DNA from 2 places in the Psychrobacillus sp. FSL H8-0483 genome. Region 1 is predicted to be linked to the other one. Evidence: predicted binding sites of a transcription regulator. Region 1 holds the regulator's gene; the other holds the start of a gene.
The links. The regulator Rex, encoded in region 1, represses fermentation and respiration genes when NADH is low (regulators of the CRP and FNR family bind a similar motif). The targets are predictions, from matches to a motif close to TTGTGAAATATTTCACAA.
Positions count from the first base shown of each region.

Region 2: the regulator Rex is predicted to act here: its motif matches at 4,993-5,010, upstream of MHB48_RS07800 (cytochrome c oxidase subunit 2A).

Region 1 is NZ_CP152052.1:3,628,086-3,636,083, forward strand. It holds gene groL (chaperonin GroEL) at 1-432, opposite strand, end outside; gene groES (co-chaperone GroES) at 478-762, opposite strand; gene MHB48_RS17615 (type II CAAX endopeptidase family protein) at 947-1,660, shown strand; gene MHB48_RS17620 (redox-sensing transcriptional repressor Rex) at 1,708-2,349, opposite strand; gene MHB48_RS17625 (ABC-F family ATP-binding cassette domain-containing protein) at 2,482-4,416, shown strand; gene tsaD (tRNA (adenosine(37)-N6)-threonylcarbamoyltransferase complex transferase subunit TsaD) at 4,935-5,954, opposite strand; gene rimI (ribosomal protein S18-alanine N-acetyltransferase) at 5,951-6,409, opposite strand; gene tsaB (tRNA (adenosine(37)-N6)-threonylcarbamoyltransferase complex dimerization subunit type 1 TsaB) at 6,399-7,085, opposite strand; gene tsaE (tRNA (adenosine(37)-N6)-threonylcarbamoyltransferase complex ATPase subunit type 1 TsaE) at 7,082-7,531, opposite strand; gene MHB48_RS17650 (YugN family protein) at 7,858-7,998, opposite strand, start outside.
Region 2 is NZ_CP152052.1:1,660,988-1,668,985, forward strand. It holds gene MHB48_RS07780 (carboxypeptidase M32) at 1-613, shown strand, start outside; gene MHB48_RS07785 (YcdB/YcdC domain-containing protein) at 975-2,417, shown strand; gene MHB48_RS07790 (b(o/a)3-type cytochrome-c oxidase subunit 1) at 2,640-4,298, opposite strand; gene MHB48_RS07795 (cytochrome B5) at 4,309-4,785, opposite strand; gene MHB48_RS07800 (cytochrome c oxidase subunit 2A) at 4,806-4,928, opposite strand; gene MHB48_RS07805 (chemotaxis protein CheX) at 5,588-6,040, opposite strand; gene MHB48_RS07810 (dynamin family protein) at 6,611-7,998, shown strand, end outside.

The sequences.
Region 1 (7,998 bases):
AGCAATTGACTCTTTGCCTTCGATTTGTTTAGAAATTGCTTTCAATTCTGTTACTGCTGCTGCAACTGCAAGATCGATCCCTTTGCGGATTCCTACAGGATTTGCGCCAGCTGTTACGTTTTTCAATCCTTCACGGATCATAGATTGAGCTAAAACAGTAGCAGTTGTTGTACCGTCACCAGCGATATCATTTGTTTTAGATGCAACTTCTGCAACTAATTTTGCACCCATGTTTTCAAATGCATCTTCTAATTCGATATCTTTTGCAATCGTAACACCGTCATTTGTAATAAGTGGTGAACCGAATTTTTTCTCCAAAACAACGTTACGTCCTTTTGGTCCAAGCGTTACTTTAACAGCATCTGCAAGTTTATCAACCCCACGCAGCATTGCACTACGAGCGTCTTCACTGAACTTAATCTCTTTTGCCATGTTAACTGTTACCTCCTAATTTTTATCTCGTTTTATATGAGCCTATTAGCCAATTACAGCTAGAATATCGCTTTCGCGTAAAATTAAAAATTCGTTGTTTTCATATTTCACTTCTGTACCTGCATATTTAGAGAAGATGATACGGTCTCCTTCTTTCACATCTAAGTCTACGCGTGTACCGTTATCAAGTACTCGTCCAGTTCCTATAGCAACAACTTTACCTTCTTGCGGTTTCTCTTTAGCAGAGTCTGGAAGTACGATGCCAGATGCTGTTTTTTCCTCAGCTTCGATTAATTCGATTACAATACGATCACCTAATGGTCTTAACAAGTGAAACTACCTCCCTAAAATAGTAGAATTTAATATTATTAGCACTCTTACTCTTCGAGTGCTAACACACTTATAATAATAATTAATTACAGAACATTTTGCAAGTGAGAAGAATATTTTTTCTTTTATTTTGTATTTCCTTTACAATAAAAGAAACTAGATAAATGGAGAGGTATTAAAATACATGAAACAACAAAAGACAGCCATATACATATTAATCGTTTACTGCATGATGCAACTATCAGGAGCACTCTTTATACCGCTACTTCGCAAATTTTTTACCTCGTTAGATGTTGAAAATCCAATACTCATTGCTGCTGGTTGGTGGATATTTCTAAGTATGGGGATTGGTACAGTCATAACCCTACTTATTATTCGTAAAGATAAAGCATTTTTACGACCTCTTAAAGGAGCACCGTTTAGCTTAGCGAAAACAATTGGCTGGGGAGTAATCGGATTCTTCTTAGTATTTTTAGGACAAATCATTGCTGCAAACATTGAGCTTGCACTTGGGGTGGAGCCTGGGTCTCAAAATACAGCACAATTTATTGAAATCGCCCGCGGTGTGCCATTTGTGGTTTTTTCCATTGTCATTTTTGCTCCAATATTAGAAGAGCTGATTTTCCGTCGCATTATATTCGGTATGTTATTACCAAAAACAAATTTCTTTGTAGCGGCTTCCATAAGTGCTATTGCGTTTGGGGCTATACACTTTGAATTTACGCACATCCTACTATATGCCGTCTCGGGATTTATATTCGCTTATATTTATTATAAAACTAAGCGAATCCTCGCTTCGATTGTGTCTCATATGTTATTAAACGGATTTGTGACTGTTTTCCAATTTTATGGAGATACCATACAAAAATTCCTTGAAACTTATTCGCAAATGCCATAAAGAAAAGCCTTCTACCGATTTTGCAATGCGGTGGAAGGCTTTCTTCATTATTCTGTATCTTCGTTTCGAATCAAGTAAATAAGCGTCTGTAATTCTACTGACAGATCAATAGTATGTACACGAATGGCATCAGACGTGCTTAACCTCACTGGTGTAAAGTTTAGTATCCCTTTAACCGTCGTGCCGGTTAAACGATCTGCCACTTCTTGTGCTGAACGACTTGGTAACGTAAAAATGACTAATTCTATTCCGTACTCTTTCAGCTTTTCTACCATTACACTAGAATGAAAAACGGGAATATCACTCATAATTGTTCCCTCTACAGGAGCTTTTGTATCAAAAGCAACGACAATTTTAGTATTGTGGTTTTTTTGAAAGTTATATTTAAGAAAAGCAGTTCCTAAACTACCAACCCCTATAAGTGCCACATTTGCCGCTTCATCCTGGTCTAACGTTTTTCTAAAAAATTCGAGCAGGTTAGGCACGTCATATCCATATCCTTTTTTGCCAAGTGCACCAAAATGAGAAAAATCACGTCGTATTGTTGCGGAATCAATTTTCATTGCATCGCTTAACTCTTGTGAGGAAACTCTTTTGTGTCCTGCATTATGAAAGCTTTGCAAAAATCTATAATATAGAGGAAGTCTTTTCGTTGTTGCTTGAGGAATCCTCGGTGCTTCAGGTTTCATAAAAATCCTCCTATTTCATTCGAACAAATTGTTATTATCTTACTAGACATTTCGTGTTATGTAAAGACTAGAGCGTTGCAACGTTCCGCCCTATCTATTACACTTAAGAATAGAATTGAGGTGCGAATCATCGTGATCGTTTTACAAGTCAATCAAGTAACGAAATCCTTTAATGGGGAAGATATATTAACAAACGTAAAGCTAGAGGTTCAAGACCGTGACCGAGTTGCTCTCGTTGGTCGAAATGGTGCTGGAAAGTCTACTTTACTTAAAATAATTGCAGGCGAAATGTCATATGATACTGGCGATATTATTATGCCCAAAAATGTTCGCTTAGGATATTTAGAACAACATGCAGGACTCGAATCTAAGCTCTCCATCTGGGAGGAAATGAAGTCCATTTTTAGTCATTTAATTGAATCAGAAAAAGAGCTTCGTTCATTAGAATCACAAATGGCTGATCCTTCTATATATGAGAATGCAGATGCGTACGCACGTGTAACTGCTGCATATGACGAATTACAGCTCGCTTTTAATGAAGCTGGAGGCTACCGATTTGAATCGGACATCCGCTCGATTCTACATGGAATGCAGTTCTTCCCAGAAGATTATGACAAGCCTGTCCAAGCGTTATCCGGTGGCCAAAAAACGAGATTTGCATTAGCGAAAATGCTACTTAGCAAGCCAGATTTACTCATTCTCGATGAGCCGACTAATCATTTGGACATTCAAACTCTGAGCTTTTTAGAGAACTACTTAAAAAACTATAGTGGCGCTATCTTAATCGTTTCACATGACCGCTACTTTTTAGACCAAGTAGTGAATTTTGTGTACGAAGTATCACGTCATAATGTTACAAGATATGTCGGAAATTATAGTTCCTACTTAGATCAAAAGGCGAAAAACTATGAACTAGACAAAAAGAAATACGAAAAGCAGCAAGAAGAAAAAGCGAAATTGGAAGACTTCGTTAGTCGTAATCTAGCTCGTGCCTCCACGACAAAAATGGCTCAATCTCGAAGAAAAGTGATTGAAAAAACAGATTGGATGGATTCACCAGATGGAGACGAAAAGTCCGCTTCTTTTGGATTCACAATCGATCGTCCAAGTGGAAATGATGTATTGCGACTAGAAGAAGTTGCAGTCGGCTATCCTAACAAAACCGTTTCATCGAATATCTCCTTTTCCGTTTACAAACAAGATCGCATTGCATTAGTTGGACCAAATGGCGTTGGGAAATCTACTTTACTTAAAACCCTTATGAAACAGCTAGACAATGCTGGTGGTAAGATCCAATACGGAACAAACGTCCAATTTGGCTACTACGACCAAGAGCAAGCCGCTCTATCTGGCAATAAAACTGTCTTAAAAGAATTATGGGACGAATGGCCACTTATGAATGAAAAAGATGTTCGTACGGTATTAGGTCGTTTCCTATTTACAGGGGACGATGTGCAAAAAACAGTTTCTACTTTATCTGGTGGAGAAAAAGCTAGGCTTGCACTTGCAAAACTTATGTTGTTAAAAGCAAATACGCTTGTTCTCGATGAGCCTACGAATCATTTAGACTTAGATAGTAAAGAAGTATTGGAAAATGCATTACTCGATTTCCCTGGCACGATTATATTTGTTTCCCATGACCGGTACTTTATTAATCGAATTGCTACAAAAGTAATTGAGTTAGCTTCGGATAACTCTAGTCTTTTCTTAGGCGATTATGATTATTACTTAGAAAAAAAAGAAGAGTTGGAAGAACTTGCACTAGAAAAGGCAGTTGTTGAAAAAACAGTTGTCACGAAGGCGAACACTTCTACGATCGATAAGGAAGCGAAGAAAAAAGAACGCCAACTTCGACGTCAGCTAGAGGAGTTAGAAAGTCAGATTCCAACAGTAGATGCAGAAATAGCTTCTATAGAAGAAAAGCTATGTGATCCGGAAATCTTCCAAGATCATGAAGCCGTGCAGCAATTCCAATACACACTAGACGAATTAAGAGAAAAACAAGATGATTTGTCGAATGAATGGCTTGAACTACAAGAACAACTAGAAAAAATAGAAGCAAACTAAAAAGCAGCGTAAACCATGATATTGGTTTACGTTGCTTTTTTTGAAAGAATCGATTTTTGCAAATGATCATCCGATTATCTGTGTAAATCATCCGATTTTTACTCATAATCATCCGATTTCCATGCCGAATGATCCGATTATTTGAGTGAATCATCCGATTTTTGCGGATAACCATCCGATTCCACAGATTTAGTCAAACAGGAGCAATAGTTATTTGTCGATTCTTGCTCATATATGTTGGTCAATAGCAAATTTCAATAAATATTTTTTCCACATATTTATTCACAGTATAAATACCGTAATACCAACATATCAACAGGTTTATCCACATTGTCCACAGATTCAAATCTTAGTTTTCCACATAATTGTTTGTAAAGCAGACACAATATATTGAAATTTCACAAGTTACCAACAGGTTATGCACAAATTGTGCATAAGTACGAATGTTCTCTCTTGACAACTTTAAAAAAACCATTTTAAAAAATCCTCTTTTCTTGTCGAAGAAAAGAGGATTTCGTTTATTTCCAGCTATTTAATTCCAAACCTGGTCGAGCATTCATCGACATATCGCCTGTTTTACCTGTCGAAAACTTGGAGCTACCTGCCGCAGCAATCATCGCTGCATTGTCTGTGCACAATTTTATTGGTGGCACATAAAATGGAATATTTTCTTTTGCAAATGTTTCTTCTAGTGATTGACGAAGTCCTTTATTCGCAGCAACACCACCTGCGGCAATGACTTGCTTCACATTAAACTCACGTGCAGCTCTTAATGTTTTAGCTGTTAATACTTCAATCACGCTTTCCTGGAAGCCTGCTGCTAAATGGTTGGGATTGATTGCTTCCCCTCGCTGCTCCGCATTATGCTGATAATTAATAACCGCTGATTTTAAGCCACTAAAGCTGAAATCATACGAACCTTCTTCGAGCCAAGCTCTTGGAAATGGCACAGCTCCATCACTTTCGTTTGCTAACCGGTCGATATGTGGACCACCTGGATACGGCAAATTCAACACTCGCGCTACTTTATCGTATGCTTCACCTGCTGCGTCATCTCGCGTTTCTCCGATTAATTCAAATTGCCCGTCCTCTTTCATTAAGACTAGTTCCGTATGTCCTCCTGAAACTACTAACGCAAGAAGTGGAAATTCCATCGACTGCACTAGTGCATTGGCGTAAATATGCCCGGCAATATGATGGACACCAACAAGTGGAAGCCCGTGTGCAAACGTAAATGCTTTTGCGGCATTTATTCCGATTAAAAGTGCACCTACAAGTCCTGGTCCTTCTGTTACTGCTACTGCATCCAGATCCTGTGGCGTCATATTCGCTTGCTTCAACGCCTCTTCGATCACTATCGTAATTTGCTCCACATGATGTCTTGAAGCAATTTCTGGTACAACTCCACCGAAACGTTTATGACTTTCGATTTGAGAAGCGACCACATTGGAAATGATTTCGCGGCCATTTTTCACGATGGAAGCTGCCGTTTCATCACAGCTCGTTTCTATTCCTAATATATATTGATCTTTTGTCATTTAAATTCCACCCACATCACAAGAGCATCCTCCTGCGTATCTGTATAATAGTTTTTTCGTATGCCGCCGTCTTGGAAGCCTAATTTATAATACAAGTTTTTCGCTATGTCATTCGTCACACGTACTTCCAACGTCATGAGCACCACTTTGTGCTCAAGCACGATGCGAATTGCCTCACGCATCAAGCCTTCACCGATTTTGTGTCCTCGCATACGCTCTGCAACCGCTACATTTGTTATATGACTTTCATCCATTACAAGCCACATACCGCAGTAGCCAACGATTTCCTTTTCCTCTGTTTCCGCCACAATATAGTAGGCGTACAGATTAGTCGTCATTTCATGTTCAAATGCTTCTTTCGTCCAAGGAACCGTGAACGCTTCTTCTTCTATTAATAAGACTTGATCGATATCTTCCAGCGTCATTTTGCGATACGTAATTGTTTTAGTTTTCATTTTTCTTCTGCTCTTTCAACCAGTTCGCTTCTGCTTCCGTCACGCGTAAATACTCTGGCACGATTGCATGTACGTCTGTTGGTTCAGTCTTTTTCGCTAGATCAATTAACACAGCAGCACTTGGCAAAGAGAATCCTGCATCTGTTCGCTGCACTTTATCCCCAAGTACTTCTTTTATCTGCTCCCAATGTATCTCAACATCCGTTCCGACGAATAAAACCGGTTGCCCCATTCCATCCACTGTTTCCAGTAGCTCCACAAGCGACATATGCGCTTCCTTCACCACTTCCCCGTTCGTGTAAATTCCTGCAAACACATTTCCTCGGCGTGCATCCATAATGGCACAAACAATACCAGAGAAGTAGGGTGCGTTACCTGCTAAAACTTGCAGACTTGATACAGAAACAATTGGGATATTTAGTGTCCACGCAAGTGTCTTCCCAATCGTCACGCCAATTCGCACACCTGTGTAAGAACCAGGCCCGTTTGCAACTGCAATTGCATCCAGCTCATTCGGCTTAATATCCGCTTTTTTTAGTAGCTCTTCAATCGCAGGCATTGTCCCGATCGAATGCGTAATTTTAAGGGATGACTTGTACTCTGCAAGCACTTGTCCATCCCTCACAATAGCTATTGCAAGCGGTGTATTTGATGTATCTATTCCTAACCAAATCATGTAAAAAGCTCCTCGCATAATTGTTCATATCGTTCCCCAAAAGGCTCAAACGTAAACTTGCGCTTATCGTCTTCCAAGCGATGAATCTGAATCGCCAATCGCTCAGGTGGCAAATCGTCTTGTATTAAATGGGCCCACTCGATAATACTAACCGCGTCCCCGTAAAACAACTCGTCCCAACCTAAATCTTCCTCACTATTTGCTAGACGATATACATCTAAATGATTGAGAGATAATCTTCCTTCATATTGCTTTAATATCGTAAAGGTAGGGCTATTCACATTTCGTGTAATGCCAAGGCCCTTTGCCACACTTTTCGTAAAAGTTGTTTTGCCCGCTCCTAAGTCTCCCTCTAAAGTGAGCACATCTGAAGGCTGTAATTGATCTGCTAACTGTCGAGCAAGTAGTTCTGTTTCTTGCTCCGAATTAATGATTCGTTCATACATCGTCGGTCGCTATCCTTTCAAGTACAATTCTATTTGCTTCTATTATAAAGAAATACACGACGGAATGTAAGTATGCAGTACTTAAGGAGAATTTTCATGCGTTTAAAAAGAATAAATGTGGCCCATTTCCCTAGTAGTATTGAAAGCTGTATTAATTAAAATGGCTCTGCGCAGGAGTCCGCTGATTTTCGGCAAAAAAAAACAGCCTAATTTACAGAGCTATTAAAATAGTAGTTTTTCAACTAAACTCTTCCTTTATCCAACTATCCACAGCTAAAAGGCAAAAAAGATCACCTCGCCTCAAATTAGCGAAATGATCTTATTCATTACTGCACTAAACGAAGAACCTTTTTTACCGCTTCCTCTCCAGCGTGCTCCCATCTATTTTTATTTTCGATATGTCCGTCTTTATCAATTGGTTTTTGAAATTGATTAAATCCAGTAGAACTCATTAATGAGTTTTCATC
Region 2 (7,998 bases), 2.0 Mb from region 1:
TTTATTTTATGAAAACTTTGTTGGACGTAATCCGAAGTTTTGGGAACAAAACTATGAAAAGCTTCAAAGTTTCTCTCCAGATCAATTTGGGGATGTGCCGATGAAAGACTTTTTACGTGCAATCAATGAAGTGAAACCTTCGTTAATTCGTATTGAAGCGGACGAATTAACGTATGCCCTTCATATTATGATTCGGTATGAAATTGAAAAAGGTTTATTTAATGGCGATTTGAAGGTAGAGGACCTACCAACAATTTGGAATGCTAAGTACGAGGAGTATTTAGGTATACGACCAGCGACGAACGCAGAAGGAATTTTACAAGACGTCCACTGGGCTGGAGCTAGTTTTGGCTATTTCCCTTCGTATGCATTAGGGTATATATACGCATCTCAGTTTAAAGCTGCGATGTTAAAAGATATTCCTAATTTTGATGAGTTATTTGAAAAAGGAGACTTATCTCCAATTAAAGAATGGCTTACTCAAAATGTGCACCAATATGGTGGAGTGAAAAAACCTTTAGAAATTTTAAAGGATGCTACAGGAGAAGGGCTTAACGGCAATTACTTAGCTGAATATTTAGAAGAGAAGTATACCAAAATATATAATCTTTAATAGATAAAAAGAGAACCTTATGACAATAAAGGGTTCCGTTACTTATCGCAAACATTAAAAATGTAATTTAAAATGACTATCAAATTGTATATCAATTTGATAGTCATTTTTTGTTGCTACTTAGGGAATTTTTTATTGAAACTTGTATAGCAAAATATAATTCGAATTGTAGACATCAATAGCTGGTGTATGTTTACATTTTGATACACATTTTTAATGCCGTTTGGTATACACAGATTTTCCGATAGATAGTATATTTACCATTAATCCGTTTGATTTTAAAGAATATTTGGATATTTATGCTAAAATAAGTACCGAGATCCAATAAGAAATTAGATAAGATTATTTAAAAACTGCGGAGGTGGTTTCATTGATAAAAGAACAATTAAAGGAACGAGCAAGAACATTAGTACAACTTCCTAATCATTTTCAACCTTTCATAGAAGAATATTTTGAGGGTGAGAATGGTGAAGGGGAAGCCATGTTTTCATGGACAGATGAACAAAAAGATGAAGGCATTTCGATCACACTAGACCTTGTCGGAAATTTGACAAGTTTATCAATTGGACTGAACAAAACTAACACCGTTAAGGTCTCCCTAAATGAAAGTGAATTAAAAGAACAAGCGGAGCAATTTTTACATAGCCATTACCCTCATGCCTTACAAGATTTAACCTATTTTCAAACGAAAAAATTAACTGATGCCTACCGCTTTTACTATGAACAAATTGTGATGGACTTACCATTAGCTCATGCAGGTTGCTATATCGATGTTGAACCTAGTGGGGAGATTGTTACTTTTAAATATTATGGATTACGACCAGAACCAATAATTCCAAAAATATTGATAGCAAAAGAAAACCTAATTGAACATGTCCAAAATCGACTCGATTTTCAGCTTACTATAACAAATTTGTATTCTGTTATACATGATGTAGACGAAGATGGGCTCCGACTATTGTACAATCTCGAGCTTTTCATGAAATATAAAGCCGATGTAGTGGAGCCGACGTTAACGATAAACCACGAAGAAGACGTAGATTATTCGGAAAAATATGTTTCATTACCTCCACCACCTACAGTAATACGAAAAGATGTTTCCATAGAAGAGATCGTTGGAATTACTGAGGGGATGGAAGTAGTTCGTGAAGCCGATTGGGGGGAAGAGACAGGGATTGTCTGGCGTGATCGGGATTGGAAGATGGAAGAAAACGATTTATCGATTAATAGCTTTTTTCAAAGTCATAATGAAGATTCCGTAAAAGCTTTCATTTCGAAAAATACAGGGAAAGTTAGAAGATTTGTGTGGTATAAAGATCGAAGGGGCGACCTTTGCTTAAATAGGGATGAATGTTATCAAAAAGCTATTAACTTTCTACAAATGATTATTCCAAATTATTATCAATATTTTCAATTAATTGTCCGTGAAAATGAAGACAAACTGGATGATACTAGAATGAAAGAAGCGTTTAGCTTCCGCGTGCATAACGGACTTGGTATACCTATTTATTTAGAAATAGTCATAGTTACCGTTAATCGGAAAACAGGCCAAATAGATTATTATAGTGGGCATAGTATTGACTTTGAACAACTTAGTCATATTTCATCTGAACCTGTTATTTCGAAAAAAGAAGCGTATGACATTTTTCTCAACCACTTGGATTTTGAATTAGTATGGAATAAAAATTATGAAGAAAATGAAGAATGCTATACACTTGTCTATCAAGCATGTGATCGCCATACAAGAAAATCTATCCGATACATTGATGCGATAACAGGAGCAGTTATTACGGATAAAGATTAATAATATATGCGTAGAGAAACATTCGAAATAATAGCGGCCTAGATATACGTCTGGAACGGAAATCAGTGCATAGAAAAAGGGGGACCATCTCTCAGTCACTAAATGACTTAGGAGACAGCCCCAATTAATATACATTTTCATTTTTGTGTGTAAATTAATGTTTTTCGATAGGTAAAGGAACCCGTTATTATGTCAAGGTTCTCTTTTTTATGTCTTCATCTGTTACCACAATTTGTATCCTTTAGAACCTGGTGGTGCATTTTGGATCATATCGATCACTGGGACCGTGTAAGCGAATAAAATCAATAATATACAAATTGTCAGCCAAATCTTCCAATTTTCTAAAGCCATTGGAGTTTTTTCAGCGTTCTCTGAAACTTCGCCTATAGGGAATTCTGTTTCTCCCTTTGGTGCAAACCATAGTAGATTAGCTACAATATAAAGTACTAAAATAATGCCGACGAATAGTATTGTACCACCAACTGCTTGTGCAACTTGGTAAGGAATCCAATCCGTTGCCTGAGCCGCCCCTCCATATGTAGAGAAGTCAGAACGACGAGGTGCTCCCATCAATCCAACAATATGCATGGCTCCAGACATAATGCTCATTCCAACTGCCCAAACAATTGCTTGAATGATCGCAAGTTTGTTCATTTGTTTCGTTAATACTCGTCCTGTCAGGTGAGGGATTAACCAATAAGAAGCCCCAAAGAATGTTAATACTACAGATGTCGCTAGTGTAAGATGGAAGTGACCAGTAACCCAAATTGTATTATGAATTACTTGGTTCATTTGGTTAGAAGCGTTGATAATACCACCAGCACCAGCAGGAATGAATGCTGCCATCCCTATAAATGGCACGACAAATCTAGCATCTTTCCAAGGTAATTTTTTAAACCAACCAAGTATACCTTTTCCTCCAAGTTCACGTCCTCTTATTTCAAATGATGCAAATAAAGAGAATGCTGTTAAAAGGGAAGGGATAACAACCATCATTGTCAAAACAACTTGTAAGAATTTCCAAAAAGAATCAATCCCTGGTTCTGTTAATTGATGGTGAAAGCCAACTGGGATAGAGAAAATTAAGAAAAGCATAAATGATAATCTTGCAAGTGCATCTGAGAATATTTTACCGCCGATAATTTTTGGTACTACCACATACCAAACCATATATGCTGGTAATAACCAGAAATAAACTAATGGATGTCCAAAATACCAGAATAAAGTACGAGAAAGTAAGACATCTACTTTATCAACCCATCCTAATGACCAAGGAATTAGTTGGAATACTACTTCCACTGCTACTCCTAAAGAACAGATAATCCACATTGCTAAGTTTACGACAACCATAAATGTTAATAATGGACTTGGTTGCCCAGGATGAGTTTTACGCCATTCGATGTATTTCGAAATTTGTCCAGCCCCACCTATCCATGAACCGACTACTACTAATGCTAAACCTACGTAGAAAATCCAATGTGCTTGAAGCGGAGCATAGAATGTATATAGTACAGATGCCTTGTTTAATAAAACCATTACAGCAGCTGCTATAGTACCAATAGTCATTGTCCAAAAACCAATCCAACCTAAAAGACGTTGTTTATCTGTTAATGTACCTGCTGTTCGACTGACAGCAGCAATTTGAAACCCAAAAATAAAGTATGTTGTTAAAATAAGTGCTAATAGAACTCCGTGTACTGTTAATAGTTGATAGTAACCAATTCCCCAAGGGAGTGTAAATTGACCGGAACGTACTAATGTCTGTAATAATCCACAAAGACCACCGATTAATAAAGCAACAAATGCTACGTATACATGTGCAAGTGCAAGTTTACCATCGCGAGGATCTACTTTTACCATATCTTTCGCTTTTTCTGTCATTGTTGTCATGTTACTCCACCACCTTTAGCATGGATGTCATAGAAGAGTGTCCTATGCCACAGTATTCATTACATAAGATTAAAAATTCTCCAGTTTTATCAACTGTTGTCACGTATTCGGATACATATCCAGGTTCTAGCATCATGTTAATATTAGTACCTGCAATTTGGAAACCATGTACGACATCTTTCGTTGTTGCGATAAATTTCACTTTTGAACCAAGTGGTACTTCTATTTCAGGTACATTGTAATAAAAAGCAGATGCAACTAACACCACTTCATAGTCCCAATCTTTACCCTCCACTTTATGTACTCCAGGATTATTGAAAGGTGCTATCTCATCCACTCGCTCAGGATCAATGTACACCTTTGCACTTGGTGGATGGGAACCAAAATGGAATGCACTAAAACCAACAATAATTAAAAATAAGACCAGTGAGCCAACTCCAAATGTAAGCCACCATTTCTCGTACTTATGAATATGCATAACCTCTAACCTCCATCATATTAAAATCGATCAACAAACAAGTAAAATGCCATGAACCATGTAACTAATATAAATACTCCAACCATACTAACGGAAACGAGTGTTCCTTTTAAGTCGGGTTCCTTTTCATGCTTTTTGGACATTTTCCTTACACCTCCATAAATCGTTTTTGTATAGATTCATATTAAATATAAAAAAGTGTTGTGGATGTGAGAAATATCACAGATATAAAGTAATGATGTGAAGAAAATGTGAAATAATATAAACGGCTGTTGATTATCCAATTTGCCTCATTAAAATTTCACAAGAAATGCGCAAGGATCCCATGTTGCACTTGTACGTTTTTGGTACGCTTTGGACGAAATAATCACTCCATCATTACCGAGGGCTCAGTGTAGAAGGACTGAGCAGCCAAAATTGCATCTTTGGCTGCTTACTGTATAAATAGGAAAGTCGCTATTCTTTCATTTCCAAAAAGCTTTGGCTCTTCTATTACAAGTAGCTATGGAGAGTGACGGACAAACCAACGACCGCGCAATTATCGAAAAATGCAGAGGGATGCGATTTTGTCGCATCCCTCCGCATCAAGAAATCCAGGTAATTGTGTAGAACTCGTTCAGTTCCAAGCACTCTAAAACACCTAAATATAGAGGGTATAGTGTGTTATCACCATTTTAATATGTTATTTGTTGAGTACTTTTGGTTTATCACCATGTGAAATAATATAAATAAAGAGGAAATAAAAAAAGAACTTTCATATTTGAAAGTTCAGAAAAATAGTATGTATGAAAGTCCTAAAAATTTATTCATCAATTGTTAGTATGATTGTTAAATTTCCTATATTTGCAAGTTCAACGGGTAATTTAAAAGCGTGTTGAAAACCGAATAATTTTGTTCTTCCAACAATGACAGTGGGTGGTGTAATATCTACTTCGACCCCATCACGAGCTACTACTGTACATAAGTTACCAGCTACCATATTCCCCAATTCTCCAGTAAATGATTCCAGCATTTCCCCCTCTAAAGGCATTCCAAACATAGTTGCTCCAATGGAAGATAAACATTCTGAAGTTGAATCTATAATAATACGGCCTTTAATATCTCCAATCATTCCTATTAGAACGCCCATTTCTTCTTGCTCAAAGGGTTGCACCATGAGAGAGGGAGATTTAATATCCATCGGAAGAGGGATAACAGATTTTAACGATTGTATAGTTCCATTTAATATAGTTTGTATGTGTTTTGACGCAGTCACCATATCCCCTCCAAATAGTAAAGATGTATCGATTTTAGCATAATTACTAGGAAAAAAGAATAGAGGTATAGAAAATGATGCAATAGTATGGTATATTTAAATGAGAATGAAATTCAAATTCACTGAGAGGACGATTTGAATGTTAGCTATATTAATCGGTTCTACTGTAATATTATTTAGTTTAGTTACGACACACGTCTTGCGTTCAACAACTCCACAACCAAAATAAGAAGTATATCTATATATGACAAAATCTAAATTCGAAGGTGTCACCTCAGACTGTCTTGAAAACGCTTGTCTAAGAAGGTAACCTAATCTCGTCGCATCCTTGCAACAACCGTTGCAAGGATGCGACGAGCTTTGCGCAGGAGCACAGCTTTTCTGCGACGAGCTTTGCGCAGGAGCACAGCTTTTCTGCGACGAGCTTTGCGCAGGAGCACCGAAGAATGAAGGGGTTTGTCTACAGTCTGAGATGACTTTATTTGATCTTTCAAATAGAGTCATCTTTTTTCATGTTTTCTGCTATGATAGACATATATTGTCGAACTATAAAGGAGAAATATTTTTCACATGAACAATACAGAGAAACTACAAATCATAACAGAGAAAAATGCATTGCTAGCAACTATTTTTCACCAAAACAAAGACGAAGAACGTTATGCTAAAGCGAAATTATTTGCAGACAAGTTAGAAAAGGGTACTTTCACCATTGCTTTTGCAGGACATTTTTCAGCAGGTAAATCGAGTATGATCAATGCTTTAGTCGATGAGCAACTACTACCGACAAGTCCTATTCCAACTTCTGCAAACATAGTGACTGTTAGAAAAGCAGCTGAAAATTATGCGCTCGTTCATTTTGTGAATCAAGCACCTGTTCAATTTTCAGGAGAATATGATATTCAATTAGTAAAAAAATATTCAAAAGATGGAAGTAAAGTTTCACAAATTGAAATAGGGCATGAATCTTCTAGCTTACCTGAAGGTATTTCAGTGATGGACACTCCAGGTGTCGATTCCACAGATGATGCGCATAGAATTTCCACAGAATCTGCCTTACATTTAGCAGATATCGTGTTTTATGTAATGGATTACAATCATGTACAATCTGAGCTGAATTTCCAGTTTACAAAACAATTGCTTCATTATAATGAAAACGTATATTTAATTGTCAACCAGGTAGATAAACATCGAGAAGAGGAATTGTCATTCTCTGCGTATAAACAATCTGTTGCAGACGCTTTTAAAGCATGGTCTGTAGAACCAAAAGGGATCTTTTTTACTTCCTTAAAAGATGCAAATTTCGTACATAATGATTTTCCAAAAGTGCAACAAATTGTTTTACAGTCGATTCAAAATAAAGAATCCTATTTTCTTACATCTGCTCAAGCAACCATTGAAAAATTAGCGGACGAGCATAAAAAATACTTAGAAGATGAAAAAGCAGCATGTTTTGAGGCGTTTGAAAACCAGATAACGGAAGAGGATTGGAAAAATAAACAAGATATTAAAGAGCAGTTAGAAGTTTCGCAAAAACAAATAGAGCTTCAGGATTTAAGTCTATGGAAAAAATCCTTTGAAGATCAACGTAAAGCCATTTTAGAAAACGCATCTATTATGCCTTATGAAATGAGAGACTTTTTAAAGTTATATGCAGAAAGTAAACAAAACTCCTTTAAAGTTGGCTTTCTAGGAAGTAAGAAGAAAACGGAAGAGGAAAGACAGAAAAGACTGGAAGATGCGCGACAATTACTGGAGAAAGTTATTGCTACAAATATAACGGTCCACGTAAAACAATTAATGAAATCCATGTTAAAAGACGTCTCTTTATTAACAGAAACGAAGTCCAATGATATTGATGGAATAGATTTTACTATTTCATCTATACTTATTAGTGAAACTTTGCATGAAGGTGCGAGCATTAATGGGGATGCGATTCTCCATTATGCAAATCGTGTATC